One region of the Rummeliibacillus sp. G93 genome, then DNA from elsewhere that is predicted to be linked to it. Evidence: riboswitches for the same ligand, from Rfam matches in the RefSeq annotation. Region 1 holds a riboswitch; the other holds the start of a gene.
The links. Region 1 has a riboswitch for FMN ahead of ribD (bifunctional diaminohydroxyphosphoribosylaminopyrimidine deaminase/5-amino-6-(5-phosphoribosylamino)uracil reductase RibD). Riboswitches for the same ligand answer to the same signal wherever they lie in the genome.

Region 2: linked by a shared signal. The riboswitch ahead of M2M59_RS05690 (ECF transporter S component) and the one ahead of ribD (bifunctional diaminohydroxyphosphoribosylaminopyrimidine deaminase/5-amino-6-(5-phosphoribosylamino)uracil reductase RibD) in region 1 are both predicted to bind FMN.

What each region holds. Positions count from the first base shown of each region.
Region 1 is NZ_CP097314.1:2,978,752-2,986,412, reverse strand. It holds gene M2M59_RS15070 (heavy metal translocating P-type ATPase) at 1-1,294, shown strand, start outside; gene copZ (copper chaperone CopZ) at 1,325-1,534, shown strand; gene M2M59_RS15060 (DUF6612 family protein) at 1,824-2,672, shown strand; gene M2M59_RS15055 (lmo0937 family membrane protein) at 2,833-2,979, shown strand; FMN riboswitch at 3,116-3,249, shown strand; FMN riboswitch at 3,392-3,525, shown strand; FMN riboswitch at 3,670-3,800, shown strand; gene ribD (bifunctional diaminohydroxyphosphoribosylaminopyrimidine deaminase/5-amino-6-(5-phosphoribosylamino)uracil reductase RibD) at 3,953-5,038, shown strand; gene ribE (riboflavin synthase) at 5,049-5,687, shown strand; gene M2M59_RS15040 (bifunctional 3,4-dihydroxy-2-butanone-4-phosphate synthase/GTP cyclohydrolase II) at 5,706-6,896, shown strand; gene ribE (6,7-dimethyl-8-ribityllumazine synthase) at 6,912-7,382, shown strand; gene M2M59_RS15030 (NAD/NADP octopine/nopaline dehydrogenase family protein) at 7,563-7,661, shown strand, end outside.
Region 2 is NZ_CP097314.1:1,147,221-1,154,881, forward strand. It holds gene ccsB (c-type cytochrome biogenesis protein CcsB) at 1-1,007, shown strand, start outside; gene M2M59_RS05680 (response regulator transcription factor) at 1,237-1,953, shown strand; gene M2M59_RS05685 (ATP-binding protein) at 1,946-3,730, shown strand; FMN riboswitch at 3,852-3,988, shown strand; gene M2M59_RS05690 (ECF transporter S component) at 4,146-4,724, shown strand; gene M2M59_RS05695 (oxygen-dependent tRNA uridine(34) hydroxylase TrhO) at 4,913-5,866, shown strand; gene M2M59_RS05700 (LysR family transcriptional regulator) at 5,914-6,798, opposite strand; gene M2M59_RS05705 (C40 family peptidase) at 7,115-7,661, shown strand, end outside.

The DNA.
Region 1 (7,661 bases):
GATCAATAAAAACGGATCAATTGAAATGGAAGCAACCAAAGTAGGAAAAGATACAGCACTTGCATCCATCGTAAAAGTAGTCGAAGAAGCGCAAGGCTCGAAAGCGCCAATTCAACGTTTAGCGGATGTCATATCAGGCTACTTCGTACCCATTGTTATTGGGATTGCTGTGGTAACCTTTGCCATCTGGATTCTATTTGTAGAGCCTGGCCAATTTGAGCCTGCACTAGTCGCAGCGATTGCTGTACTAGTTATTGCCTGTCCATGTGCATTAGGGCTCGCAACACCAACTTCTATTATGGTAGGTACAGGAAGAGCTGCCGAAAGTGGAATTCTTTTTAAAGGTGGAGAGCATTTAGAAAGAACCCATCAATTACAAGCAATCGTCCTAGATAAAACAGGAACCATTACAAAAGGGAAACCTGAAGTAACTGATTTCTATGGTGACACAGAAGCATTGCAGCTGTTAGCAAGTGCAGAAAAGGGTTCAGAACACCCGCTTGCAGGTGCTATTGTAGCCTATGCGACAGAGAATGATATTGACTTCGTAGATGTAGAGTCATTTAACGCAATTCCTGGTCATGGGATCCAAGCAGAGATAGCTGGAAAACAAGTACTAGTCGGTAATCGAAAATTAATGATTGATCATCAAGTTGATATTGAAGGCAAGGATGAAAAATTAACCGAATTTGAAACTGAAGGCAAGACGGCGATGCTGTTGGCAATTGACGGTACGTATCGCGGTATTGTAGCAGTAGCGGATACAATTAAGGAAACAGCTCCACAAGCTATCAAAGAGTTAAAAGAACAAGGTCTGGAAGTAATTATGCTGACAGGCGATAATGAAAGAACAGCAGAGGCTATTGCGAAACAAGTAGGCATTGATCATGTCATCGCGCAAGTATTGCCTGAAGAAAAAGCAGATAAAGTAAAAGAAATCCAAGCACAGGGTAAAAAAGTAGCAATGGTTGGCGATGGTGTTAACGATGCCCCTGCCCTTGTGACAGCAGATATCGGGATTGCGATTGGCACAGGTACAGAAGTGGCTATTGAAGCAGCCGATGTGACTATCTTAGGCGGCGAGCTGCTGCTTATACCAAAGGCGATCAAAATCAGTCATGCAACCATTCGCAATATCCGCCAAAACCTATTTTGGGCATTCGGCTATAATACAGCTGGCATCCCTGTAGCAGCCATCGGTTTACTAGCTCCATGGATAGCAGGTGCTGCTATGGCATTAAGCTCAGTTAGTGTTGTGACAAACTCGCTTCGATTGAAACGGATAAAATTATAAGCGGTACACTTTGAAGGAGGTGAATACAGAATGGAAACGAAAACATTAGCCGTACAAGGTATGTCTTGCGGTCATTGCAAATCTTCAGTAGAAGGTGCTTTGAATCAATTGGATGGCGTATCATCAGCTGAAGTAAATTTAGAGGCTGGTAATGTAGCTGTTGCTTATGATGATTCAAAAGTAACGCTTGCTGCTATGAAAGAAGCGATTGAAGAACAAGGCTATGATGTGGAAGCATAATGCAAAAAGAAGAAGCTGATTTCCTATATGGAAACCAGCTTTTTTATTTTATGAAGAGGTGTTAACTACTAATAAAAAGTGGGAAAAGGCAATATCATACTAGTTCTATGGAAACAAACATAAGAAGACATAATACTCAGTGTGAGAAATTTGTATTAATTCATATGTCACCTTCCTTTTATTCCATTGAAATACAAAAAAATTAAAAATAGTAAATATGGTTGACTGCATTTTTTAGTGCTTCCTTTATACTAAATTGTAGGACGAAATATAAAAGAAGGAAGTGGAAGTGTTGAAAAAAATTCTTTCCCTTACAATGGGATTACTTTTGGTATTTATGCTAGGAGCATGTAACTCAAAGGCAGAACCAGTAAACAAACAAAATGGGTCTACTGCCAAAGCTGATTCAGGTTTGACATTAGAGCAAGTATTTAAAAAATCTACTGAAGCCTCTAAAAACTTAAAAAGTTACAGAACAAAAATGGAAGTTATACAAAATATCAATTCTGGTCAAAATAATGTAGAGACAGATACAGGTATCATCATGGATGTAGTTCAAAACCCTATGTCTTTCTATCAAAAGTTAATGATGAAGGCTCCAGAGTCTGACAAAATGATTCAAACAAAGAGCTATTTTACAAAGGACGGTATGTTTACGTATGATCCAAATTCAAAAAAATGGATGAAGTTCCCAGCGGAAATGGCGGATCAATTAGCGCAAGCTTCCAATCAACAAACAGATCCTATGGCAGAGATTAAGCAACTGAAGAAATTCGTCAAGGACTTTAAATTTAAACAAAATGATAAAAACTATATCCTATTATTAAATGCTTCAGGTGAAAAGTTCACTCATTTCATTCAAGAAAAGGTTCAAAAAACATTGCCAGCTGGAATGGCTAATTCTGCTGAATTGTTGAAAGATATGAAAATCAACAAAGTAGATTATGAGATTCATATCGATAAAAAGACATTTTATCCGACTATGTTAAATCTCAACATGGACATGTCATTAAATGCTCAAGGTCAACCAGTAAAGATAAAACAAGAGATCATGAGCAAGTATGAGAAATATAATCAAATTAAAGAAATAGTAGTGCCGGAAAAAGTAAAGAAAAAAGCAGTTGAAATTAATTCTTAATGAATTGAACTTCTATATAGTGATTAGACCAATTTTGCAGATTAGCAGCAGAATTATTGCGAGTGAAGATAATTTGGCAAGCATTTGTTTAGTAAATTGTTCTGCGGGGTAATAAATAAATGTAAATAAATTTAAATTATCTGCAGAAAGGATGTTTATGATGCTTTGGACGTTAATAGGACTTCTAGTTCTTTTCTGGGTACTAGGCCTTATATTCCATATTGGCGGAGGATTAATTCATATTCTTCTTGTCATTGCGCTGATTGTCTTTATTGTTCGCCTTTTCACTGGAACAGCACGAAGTTGAACGACGTAGCGTATAATAGAAAATAATAAAGAGTGCCTTAGAAGAGAATGCTTCTAAGGCACTCTTTTTTGAAGTGATTAAGATTAATAGCTTTCTTTTTTGTTTTACTAAGTTTATAATGATTTCGAATAAAAGAATATTCCTTCGGGGTCGGGTGAAATTCCCAATCGACGGTGATGAAGCAATTCTAAGCCCGTGAGCCTTTTTTAAAGGCAGGATTTTGGTGAGAATCCAAAGCCGACAGTATAGTCTGGATGGGAGAAGGATGTAGAGCAAGCTGAATGCCTTGTGAAGAAAAATATACTTCAATAGGTTTATTTAGTAATGACTTTTACATACGAATTCCAACACAACCCCGTAGAGAAATCTATGGGTTTTTCTTTTTTCTGAAACTCATACACAATTTTATATGGTTGTCCTTCGGGGTCGGGTGAAATTCCCAATCGACGGTGATGAAGCAATTCTAAGCCCGTGAGCCTTTTTTAAAGGCAGGATTTTGGTGAGAATCCAAAGCCGACAGTATAGTCTGGATGGGAGAAGGATGTAGAGCAAGCTGAATGCCTTATGAAGAAAAAAAGCACTTCAATAGGTTTATTTGGTGATGTCTTTGCAGCCAAATTCCACAATGTACCCCGTAGAGAAATCTATGGGTTTTTCTTTTTTCTAAAGCTCATACACAATTTTATATGGTTTGTCCTTCGGGGTCGGGTGAAATTCCCAATCGACGGTGATGAAGTAATTCTAAGCCCGTGAGCCTTTTTTAGGCAGGATTTGGTGAGAATCCAAAGCCGACAGTATAGTCTGGATGGGAGAAGGACGTATGGTGAGTGGTACCAGCCTTTGGAAGAAAAATACACCTTCCTAGGTTTATTTAGTGCACCCATTTTTACATACAATCTCCTAAACTCCTTAGTTGACAATAGCTAAGGGGTTTTCTATTTGTAATGAACTACAACAGATAGGGAGGAAAGAAATGACGGATGAATTTTATATGAGCCTTGCTTTAGATTTAGCAGGAACTACTAAGCAGCAAACGTCGCCAAATCCGGCAGTAGGAGCCGTTATTGTTTCAAATGGCGAAATAGTAGGCCTTGGCGCACATTTAAAGGCGGGGGGCCCGCATGCTGAAATTCATGCCCTACGAATGGCAGGATCACAAGCGAATGGAAGCACTGTTTATGTAACGCTGGAACCTTGCAGCCATTACGGAAAAACACCTCCTTGTGCTAACGCATTAATTGAAGCAGGTGTAAGTCGTGTAGTCATCGCTGCACAGGATCCCAATCCATTAGTTGCGGGCAAAGGATTGCAGCTTTTAAGAGATGCTGGGATTGAAGTAACAACAGATATTTTGCTAGAAAGAGCGCAGGCGTTAAATAAAGAATTCTTTGCTTATATTCAACAACGAAAACCGTTTGTTACTTTAAAACAGGCCATCACATTAGACGGTAAAATAGCAGCAAAAAGAGGAATCGGAGAGCAAATTACAAGTGAGGAATCACAGGTGGATGTTCATAAGGATCGCGAAAATCATGATGCCATTTTAGTAGGAATCGGCACGGTATGTTCAGACAATCCACGCCTTACCAATCGACTTGGAAATACAAAGAAGCAACCGATTCGAATAATTTTAGACACGCATTTAAGGATTACGCCAGATAGATTGGTGATAATGGATAGTTCCGCGCCAACGTGGATTGTAACAGGTTCAAAAGCTTCAGCAGAAAAGATTGCACAGTTAAGCCAGATATCACATGTGAAAATTCTGCAGCTTACAAAACCTTTAATTGACATAGAAGAATTATTACTAGAGCTGGGAAAACGCCAGATTATGAAGCTGTATGTAGAAGGCGGCCAAACGGTCAATGCAAGTTTTTTGAAATCCGGTTCAGTAAATCAATTAATCACATATATAGCGCCTAAAATTGTCGGTGGGAAAAATGCTATTCCAATGTTTTCTGACTTAGGAGTGACACAAATGGAGGATGCTTTGGAACTCGAATTGCAAGAAATCCACAAAATCGGTGAAGATTTGAAAATAGTATCTGTATTGAAATGAGGTGGAATTGATTTTTACTGGAATAGTAGAAGATATAGGCAAGGTCAAAGCAATCAAACGTGGTGGCCAAAGTATGCAATTAACAATAGAATCTCGAAAGATAACAGATGACATTCATTTAGGTGACAGCATTGCCATTAATGGGGTTTGTTTAACGGTTACCTCTTTTTCGGAAAGTGCCTTTACGGTTGATGTAATGCCGGAGACAGTGAAAGGGACGAGTATTCAATCATTGCAATTGGGTCATAGTATCAATTTAGAACGAGCAATGCCGGCAAATGGCCGTTTTGGCGGGCATTTTGTATCTGGACATGTGGATGGTACAGGTATTATTTTGCGCAAGCGCAAAGTGGAGAATGCGATATATATTGATATTGGTATTGCAGAGGAGCTCAGAAAATATTGTATTTTAAAAGGCTCGGTAGCTATTGATGGCATCAGCCTTACTATTTTCGATATTCAGCCACGCCAGCTCACAGTTTCAATCATTCCGCATACTTTAAGTGAGACAGTGTTAGGCATAAAAAAGGAACAGGATCTTGTCAATATTGAAAATGATTTGCTTGGCAAATACGTGATTCAGCATGCTGAGAGGCAACAAAAAGAAACACCAATGACGATGGATTTTTTAATGCAAAATGGATTTTAAAAAGAGGCGGTGTTTAATATGTTTCATTCAATAGAAGAGGCAATACAAGATTTGAAAAAAGGAAAAATGATTATTGTAGTGGATGATGAAAATCGTGAAAACGAAGGAGATTTACTCGTCCTTGCGGAGTATGCAACACCCGAAAACATCAATTTCATGGCTACTTATGGTAGAGGATTAATTTGTACGCCAGTATCACAGGAGCTGGCGGAACACCTTGAACTTTATCCAATGGTTCACAACAATACAGACAATCACCAAACAGCCTTTACAGTGAGCATTGACTATAAGGATACAACCACAGGCATTAGTGCATTTGAACGTTCGGAAACCATTATGCAGCTATTAAACAAAGATGCAGGTGAGGCTGACTTTCGGCGACCGGGACATGTTTTTCCACTCATTGCTAAAGAGAATGGCGTTCTCGAACGCCAAGGGCATACTGAAGCAGCAATTGATTTTGCTAGGATTTGCGGCAGTGAACCCGCAGCCGTTATCTGTGAAATTATGAGCGATAATGGTGAAATGTCTAGAGTACCGGAATTACTAGTGTTAGCTGAAAAATATAATTTAAAAATCGTTACCATTGCAGACCTCATTCGCTATCGTTATATCCATGAAAAACTAGCAAAACGCGAAGCATCTGTGAAAATGCCTACAACACTTGGTGAATTCCAAATGGTTGGCTATTCAAACAAAATAGATAGCAAAGAGCATATAGCTTTAGTAAAAGGGGAGTTGCGGGAGGAAGATGCTCCGTTAGTGCGTATTCACTCGGAATGCTTGACGGGAGACGTGTTTCATTCAAATCGGTGCGATTGCGGACCGCAATTGGAGAAGGCGATAGAAAAGATTGAAGCTGCTGGTACAGGTGTCATTCTTTACATGCATCAAGAAGGCAGAGGGATTGGACTGTTAAATAAACTGAAAGCCTATGAGCTTCAAGAGCAGGGCTTGGATACAGTGGAAGCAAATGAACAATTGGGCTTTCCAGCTGAAATGCGTGATTATGGACTTTGTGCCCAAATGCTCCGCGACTTGGGTGTAACTAGGGTTCGCTTAATGACGAACAACCCAGAGAAAGTAGAAGGGCTAAGGAAATATGGAATTGAGATTGTAGAACGAGTAGCGCTTGAAACTGAGGCTGTTGCTGAAAATCAATATTATTTACAAACGAAAAAAATAAAAATGAATCATATTCTTGCATAGGGAGTGTTACAACACATGGGACAAGTATTAGAAGCACAATTAATAGGAACTGATTTAAAAATAGGGATTGTTGTAGGTAGATTTAATGAATTTATAAATGCCAAATTGCTAGGCGGAGCAATGGATGGTTTAAAACGCCATGGCGTATCTGAAGATGATATAGATGTAGCTTGGGTGCCGGGAGCATTCGAGGTACCATTTATTGCAAAGAAATTGGCGGATACGAAGAAATATGACGCCATTATTGGTCTAGGTACGGTGATTAGAGGCTCCACATCTCATTATGATTATGTTTGCAATGAAGCGGCTAAAGGAATTGCAAATGTTGGATTAACTACTGGAGTGCCGGTTATCTTTGGTATTGTTACAACGGAAAACATCGAACAAGCAATCGAACGTTCTGGAACTAAATCAGGAAATAAAGGATATGATGCAGCTGTTTCTGCGATTGAAATGGCTAATTTAAATAGTTTGATTGGAGAATAAGCAATTATAAATGGTATGAGGCTTAGCATTTTAGCTAAGCCTCTTATTTTATTGGAAAAAATCAGGATGTTTAATGTGAGGGAAGTACGGGAATAGAAACATGAAAATGAAAAAATATGATGATTAATTTTAAATAGAAAAAACATGAAAACGCTATCATAGAAAGGGAGACTGTTATTTATGAAAATTACAATCGTTGGTTCTGGGCATGGAGGATCTGCTGCAGCAGCAGCGATGGCACAGGCAAGGCATGAGGTCAGCATGCTAAAACTAAGCAAC
Region 2 (7,661 bases), 1.4 Mb from region 1:
ATTTCATTACTCGCTGGATTTATTCTGGACATGCGCCTGTAAGTAATATGTTTGAGTTTACGACTGCATTTGGCATGTTTGTTGTCGGTGCGTTTATTCTCATTTATTTTATTTACAAACTGCCATCACTTGGCCTTTTTGCTTTGCCAATCGCCATTTTGATTATTGCTTATGCAAGTATGTTCCCAAAAGAAGTGACGCCGTTAATCCCAGCCCTTAAAAGTTATTGGCTAACTATCCATGTTATTACGGCTGCGATGGGCGAATCCATCTTAGCCATTAGTGCTGTAGCTGGTTTGATTTATCTCATGAAGAGCGTTGATACACAAAAACGTACAAAGAGCAGCATTTGGCTAGAAATCGTCATGTATGCTGGCGTACTTGTATTAGGATTTGTGATTGTAACTACTATTTTTAAATTAATGGATTATAATGCTGACTTCACCTATGTAGATAAAAATGGCGCTACACAAGAAATTACTTACAACACGCCGGCTCTATTCGGTATGCATGAATATGAAATGAAATCTCCAGACAAGATGAAACCTTTAGCTGCCATGCCGGCATTAGTAAATGCGAAAAAATTAACGACAGTAGTTTGGTCCATACTCTTTGGCTCAATCTTGTATATTATCATTCGTTTAATTCTTCGCAAATCCATTAGCCGTGCAATCCAACCACTTACAAAACGAGTAAATATGCAGTTGTTGGATGAAGTTGGTTATCGATCTGTACTAATTGGTTTCCCTGTCTTTTCACTTGGTGCGCTAGTCTTCGCTATGATTTGGGCACAAGAAGCTTGGTCAAGATTCTGGGGATGGGATCCTAAAGAAGTTTGGGCTCTTATTACTTGGTTATTCTATGCGGCATTTCTTCACCTGCGTTTATCTAAAGGGTGGCAAGGACAAAAATCAGCATGGCTTGCAGTAATCGGGTTTGTTATTATTATGTTCAATCTTGTAGCAGTTAACTTGATTATTGCTGGTCTACATTCTTATGCTGGATAAAAACTAATTAAAGCAATAAACCTAACAACTATAGTTAAATATAGTTAGATATAAGGTTAGCTTGATAATTCACAATGAGAATACGCTGTAATGACTAGAGTACTTGTCTTTAGATGCTGTTTCTATGACAAAAGAAAAGCCTTTTTTCTCTTATGAGAAAAAGGCTTTTCTTTTCATTTTCTATTAAGAATTGTACAATAATACTATAGCATACTGGGAGGCATGTACAGTGACTGAACAAATTTCAATATTAATAGTTGATGATGAGGAAAGAATTCGTCGACTTATCAGAATGTATCTTGAGCGTGAAGGATACATAGTAGAAGAAGCAGAAAATGGAGAAGAAGCGGTAGAAAAAGCATTAACCAATGATTACCGCTGTATTCTTTTAGATATTATGATGCCGAAGAAAGATGGTTTAGAAGCCTGCGAGGAAATTCGTGAGAAGAAATCAACACCAATTATTTTATTAACAGCAAAAGGTGAAGAGGCTAATAGGGTCCAAGGCTTTGAAACTGGAGCGGACGATTATATTGTAAAGCCATTTAGCCCTCGGGAAGTAGTACTACGAGTAAAAGCTATTCTACGCAGATCGGCAGCCTTTTCACCCGTAACAGTGACATCGGTTTCGAAGGATTTAGTTGTGTTCCCGCATTTGACTATTGACAATGATGCACATCGCGTTTCAGCGGATGGCGTAGAAGTGAATCTAACACCGAAGGAATATGAATTGCTTTATTATTTGGCAAAAGCACCAGATAAAGTATTTGACCGAGAACAGCTATTGAAAGAAGTATGGCATTATGATTTCTTCGGTGATCTGCGTACAGTTGATACACATGTCAAAAGACTTCGTGAAAAATTAAATCGTGTATCGGAAAATGCTGCAAAAATGATTGTAACTGTTTGGGGAGTAGGCTATAAATTTGAGGTAGTGAATGATTAGGATATGGGGCAGTGTAGTCGGGAAGCTATGGGTAACCATATTGCTTCTCGTTTCATTTGTTTTATTTGTATTCACAGTATTGATGCTTGAATTTTTATCCAAATACCATACCCAACAATCTGAAGCCCTACTAAGACAAGAAGCAACTACCATCGCACGAGTCGTCGATGACCATAAATCGATTGCCTCTACTAAATCCATAATACATGATATATTAAGCGATGAAACAAATGCAGTTATTGCAGACAAGCCTGGTGATGATCTATTTTCTTTGCAAGAAGGGGTCAATTCAGAAAAGATTAAAGAACGGATTATTCGTGAAAAATCCTTCAATAAAGCTTTTACTTCATCTAAACCCATTGTGAAAGAAATGATGCTTCCTTCCTCGACCGAGAAGGACCATGTTGAATCGTATATTGTTTTAGCCTTTCCTTTAAATGTTGAGAAGATGGAGCATAGTGTCGTCTTTATCTATCAAAGTCCTGATGCGATCCATCGAACATCAAAAGAAACAACAAAGATTGTATTTCTATCAGCTATTATAGCCTTTCTATTAACAACTTTCTTTGCCTTTTTCTTATCAACGCGTATCACATCCCCTTTATTGAAAATTCGTGAAGCGGCGTTTGAATTAGCGAAGGGACACTTTGATAAAAAGGTACCGGTACTGCAAAATGACGAAATTGGTCAGCTAGGGATAGCCTTTAACCAAATGGGTAAGCAGCTCAAGCACCATATGGAAGTTATCAACCAAGAAAAAGAACAACTTTCAAGCATTCTAACTTCGATGACAGATGCTGTTATTACATTTAATAGTGAAAGAAGTATCATATTAAGCAACCCTCCCGCGGATCTCTTGCTTCAGAAATGGGCGATCAAAAAACGAGATGAACACCAATTGATCCCTAATGAAATTTACCATATGCTTGACCATGTCTTAGAAATGGAAGAAGTATTAAGAGAAGAGTTGGAAATGGAAGGGGCATATTTTTTAATCTCTATAAGCCCTCTCTATAGCGGCGATTCTGTTCGGGGGGCTGTTGCTGTGCTTCGTGATAAAACAGAAGAACATCGCTTGGATAAGTTGCGTTCTGACTTTATCGCAAATGTATCACATGAACTAAGAACGCCGATTGCTATGCTGCAAGGCTATAGTGAAGCTATTATCGATGATGTCGTATCTAGTGAGGAAGAACGGAATGAAATGATACGAATTATCTATGATGAATCACAGAGAATGGGTAGGTTAGTTACAGACTTGCTAGATTTGGCGAGGATGGAATCGGGGAACATCACCTTATATAAAGAAGTAGTACCTATTACGCCCGTGTTCGAACGAATTACCCAGAAATTTGTGCAAGCAGCAAGAGAAAAGCATATCACGCTAACCTACTCATCGTCATTTGATGATGTGACACTGATTAGTTTAGATGAAGACCGTATTGAGCAAGTCCTAACCAATTTAATTGACAATGCCATTCGCCATACAAGGGAAAAAGGTATAGTACAAGTTGTTGTCGATCAGCAGCAAGACTACGCGCGTATCCAAGTAAAGGATAATGGCGCAGGTATTCCAAAAGAAGACATAGAATATGTATTTGAGCGATTCTATAAGGCTGATAAAGCAAGAACTAGGGGAAAAGGCGGCACAGGATTAGGACTTGCGATTACTAAAAATATTATTGAAGCACATAAAGGAAGGATCTTGGTAGAAAGTGAAGTGGATGTGGGTACAAGTTTTATTTTCTACTTGCCGTTAGCCAAGATCAGTAAGTAAATTTTAATAGTTAAAAACGCCAGCATAAAGATGCTGGCGTTTTTTGTTACAACGAATGGTGCAACTCTCTTTACAAAGTTCTAAATCTCTTATATAGTGGAATTGTAATAAAAACATATTGATTCATCTTCGGGGCAGGGTGAAATTCCCGATCGGCGGTATTAGAGGCATTTTGACCTCTTGAGCCCGCGAGCCGTTAAGGCAGGACTTGGTGAGAATCCAGGGCCGACAGTATAGTCTGGATGGGAGAAGGTGAAGGTACGGTCGTCTGTGCATTTTTTTGTTGAATGCGAAGACGTTTATTTGACTATGCCTAACTCTCCCTTAAGCGAATTTTTGCTTAGGGGTTTATTTGTTCATAATCAAAACGGGCCTTTCCTCTTTTTGAAGTGAATCGCAAAAGGAGAGAAAAACGTTGAAGAACACACGTCTACAAAAAATGGTGACGATTGGAATGTTGAGCAGTATTTCATTTGTATTAATGATTTTTAACTTTCCATTGCCTCCATTCCCGGCTTTTCTAGAAGTCGACTTTAGTGATATCCCAGCTCTTTTGGCAACAATTACAATGGGACCTGTTGCAGGAATAACAGTAGAAGTCATCAAAAATGTGCTAGATTGGTTTTATAAAGGCAGCCCAACAGGTGTGCCAGTAGGACATTTGGCAAATATTACAACAGGTATATTATTTATTATGCCGGTTTACTTTGTATATAAACGTTTAACAACTACCAAAGGGCTTTCAACTGGATTAGTGGTCGGTACAATTTCAATGGCTATAGGAATGAGCGTTCTTAATTATTTCTTATTTATGCCGATGTATTCCTACTTTTTAAATGTACCAACTGAGACAGGAGCTGTCCTAACAAAAACAATTGTGACGGGTATATTGCCTTTTAATATTATTAAAGGTATTATCCTAACAGCTATCTTCTTACTTCTAGCTTCAAACATGAAAAAGTGGATACAAAAACAGCAAAAACAATATATGTAAAAATAGATTGCTAGCTTATGATAAATAAGCTAGCTTTTTTTGTTTAATGGAGTTCGAGCTAATGAGCCCCTTTTTTCTTTAAATTATAGTATAATAGATAAGTCGTTTTAAAAGCCAAGATTTATCGGCGTCTAAAAATTACTGACCCCGTCTTAATATCTTGTAAATATGAAAGATAGGTGAAATAAATGAAATATCAAGTTTTATTATATTATTTCTATACAAAAATTGAAGATCCTGCGCAATTTGCTCAGGAGCATCTAGCATACTGCCAATCAAATGAATTAAAAGGCCGTATATTGGTTGCTCCAGAAGGAATCAATGGTACACTTTCTGGAACTGTAGAAGCTACAAATGCATATATGGATTATATGCGAAACAATCCACTTTTTGATGGAATTGTTTTTAAAATAGATGAAGCAGAGGGCCATGCCTTTAAAAAAATGCATGTACGTCCGAAAGATGAATTGGTGAATCTCCATTTAGAAGAAGATATTAATCCAAATGAATTAACCGGTGAATATTTAGAACCAGCAGAGTTTTTGAAAAGAATGCAAGAAGATAATACAGTTGTGATAGATGCACGTAACACATATGAATATGATCTGGGACATTTTAGAGGTGCCATTCGTCCAGATATTCAAACATTCCGCGAATTGCCAGAGTGGATTAATGAAAATAAAGAGCAATTTGAAGGTAAGCAAATCTTGACATATTGCACGGGCGGCATTCGTTGTGAAAAATTCTCTGGATGGATGAAGAGAGAAGGCTTTGACAATGTGGCTCAGCTTCACGGAGGCATTGTCACATATGGTAAAGATGAAGTAGCTAAAGGACAATTATGGGATGGCCAATGCTATGTGTTCGATGAACGAATTGCGGTTCCAGTTAACCAAGTAGAACATGTCATCGTTGGTAGAGACCACTTTGATGGTGAACCTTGTGAGCGTTATATAAATTGTGCAAATCCTGAATGCAATAAACAAATCTTATGTTCGGAAGAAAATGAAGATAAGCATCTAGGTGGTTGTACGCATGAATGTAGGGTGCATCCAAGAAACCGTTATATTGCTAAACATCAATTAACTGAAAGTGAAGTACTAGATCGTCTAGCGCAAATTGGCGAAACGATTGCTAAATAGATATTGAAAAAAGCAAAACGCACAGGGCGTTTTGCTTTTTTTTATAACTATTTTTTATTCTTAAAATATTGAAGAATAAATTGTCGGAATTGCTTAGCACCTGGAGATAGATAACGTTCTAAAGACCAAGCCATCCCAATGACCCTTTCTAATTTTAAATCGCTAATTTTTATTTTCGCCATCCTATTTGGATTTATTTCTTCTCCGTCAGGCAATATGGAAACACCTAATCCTGCGGCCACGAAACCTGCTACCGTGGCTACCTCATCCCCTTCAAATGTAATTGTCGGAGTTAAGCCTGCTTGATTTAGCGCTTCATCAATCTGAATGCGCAAGGCATATCCCTTTTTAAGCAATACGAAAGGTTCGTTGGCCAACTCAAATATGGTAATAGTTTTACGATCGGCAAGCGGGTGTGATATTGGTACTATAGCATATAGCTCTTCACGCCAAAGTTCCATCCATTCTATAGGTTTTTCTACATTCATTTCAGCGAGCAGACACAGGTCTAGTTCCCCGGATTTTAGTTGCTTAAGCTGTGAGTGAGTGTGATTTTGCTTTAGGACAAAATGAATATTTGGAAACTGTTTTCTAAAATGCATAATCAAATCTGGCACTACATTTGTGCCAAGTGTATGTAAAAAGCCTAGATATACTTCTCCGTGATTCGGATTAATTAGTTCTTGAATTTCATGGAGCCCATCTTGATATTCTCGCATAATATTGTGCACACGTTTAACAAATATTTCGCCATACCTATTTAGCTTGATGGAACGGCCCTGTCTTTCAAATAAAGGAACCCCCAACTCCATTTCTAACCTAGCTATTGATCGGCTTAGTGCTGGTTGGGAAATAGACAATTTCTCGGCTGCTTTGGTCATATGCTGGATTTTAGCCAACACCTGAAAATATTCTAACTGTTGCCATTCCATTAGACTTCGCTCCTCTTACCCTTGATTTAATTATAGTAACATATCTACAGCCTTTTTCGCTTTGTTAAGGGATGAATAAAAGGTTGTGAATCCTATTTAAAAAATGGAATAAAAACAATATAAAAGACTTATAGGAAAGTAAGTGATATAATTTGTAGAAGAAAATAGAAGAAAAGAATATTATGACAAATATGTAACATCCGTTACGCTTCTATTAAATGCCATCAAAAGACCTATACAAACGCTTTATTCATGATAATATAAGTAATGGTAAATAACGCATATAAAGAAAATTAGGGAAATGAGTTGATTTAGATTGAATAAACGCACAAAATGGGGTCGCACTGCTATAGCAACCCTTGCACTGTCATGCGGCTTTATGTACACAACGCAACAACCAATTGATGTAAATGCAAAAACATCCGCGCAGATGATTCAAAAGAAAGCATCCATCGATCATAAAATTAACCTCTTAAATAAAGAAATTAAACAACTACAAAAACAACTAGACAAAAAACAAGCTGAATATGAAAAAACTTTACAAGAAATAGCAGAAACAAACAATGAGATTGCAAAAACTGAAAAAACGATCAATGAACGCTCAAAGATTATTGAGGACCGTTTAAAAGCATACCAAAATCAAGATCGCACATTCAGTCCATACCTAAATGCTATTTTAGGTGCAGATAACTTTGCGGATGCTGTAAGCCGTACTGTTTCTGTAAAAACCATTTTAGATGCAGACCAAAACTTATTAGATGAACAGAAAAAAGACAAAGCTAAGCTTGCTAAAGAAAAACACAATTTGCAAGAGAAGCAATCTAAGCTACAAAACCAATTCCAAGAAATGCAGGAAGAAGAAA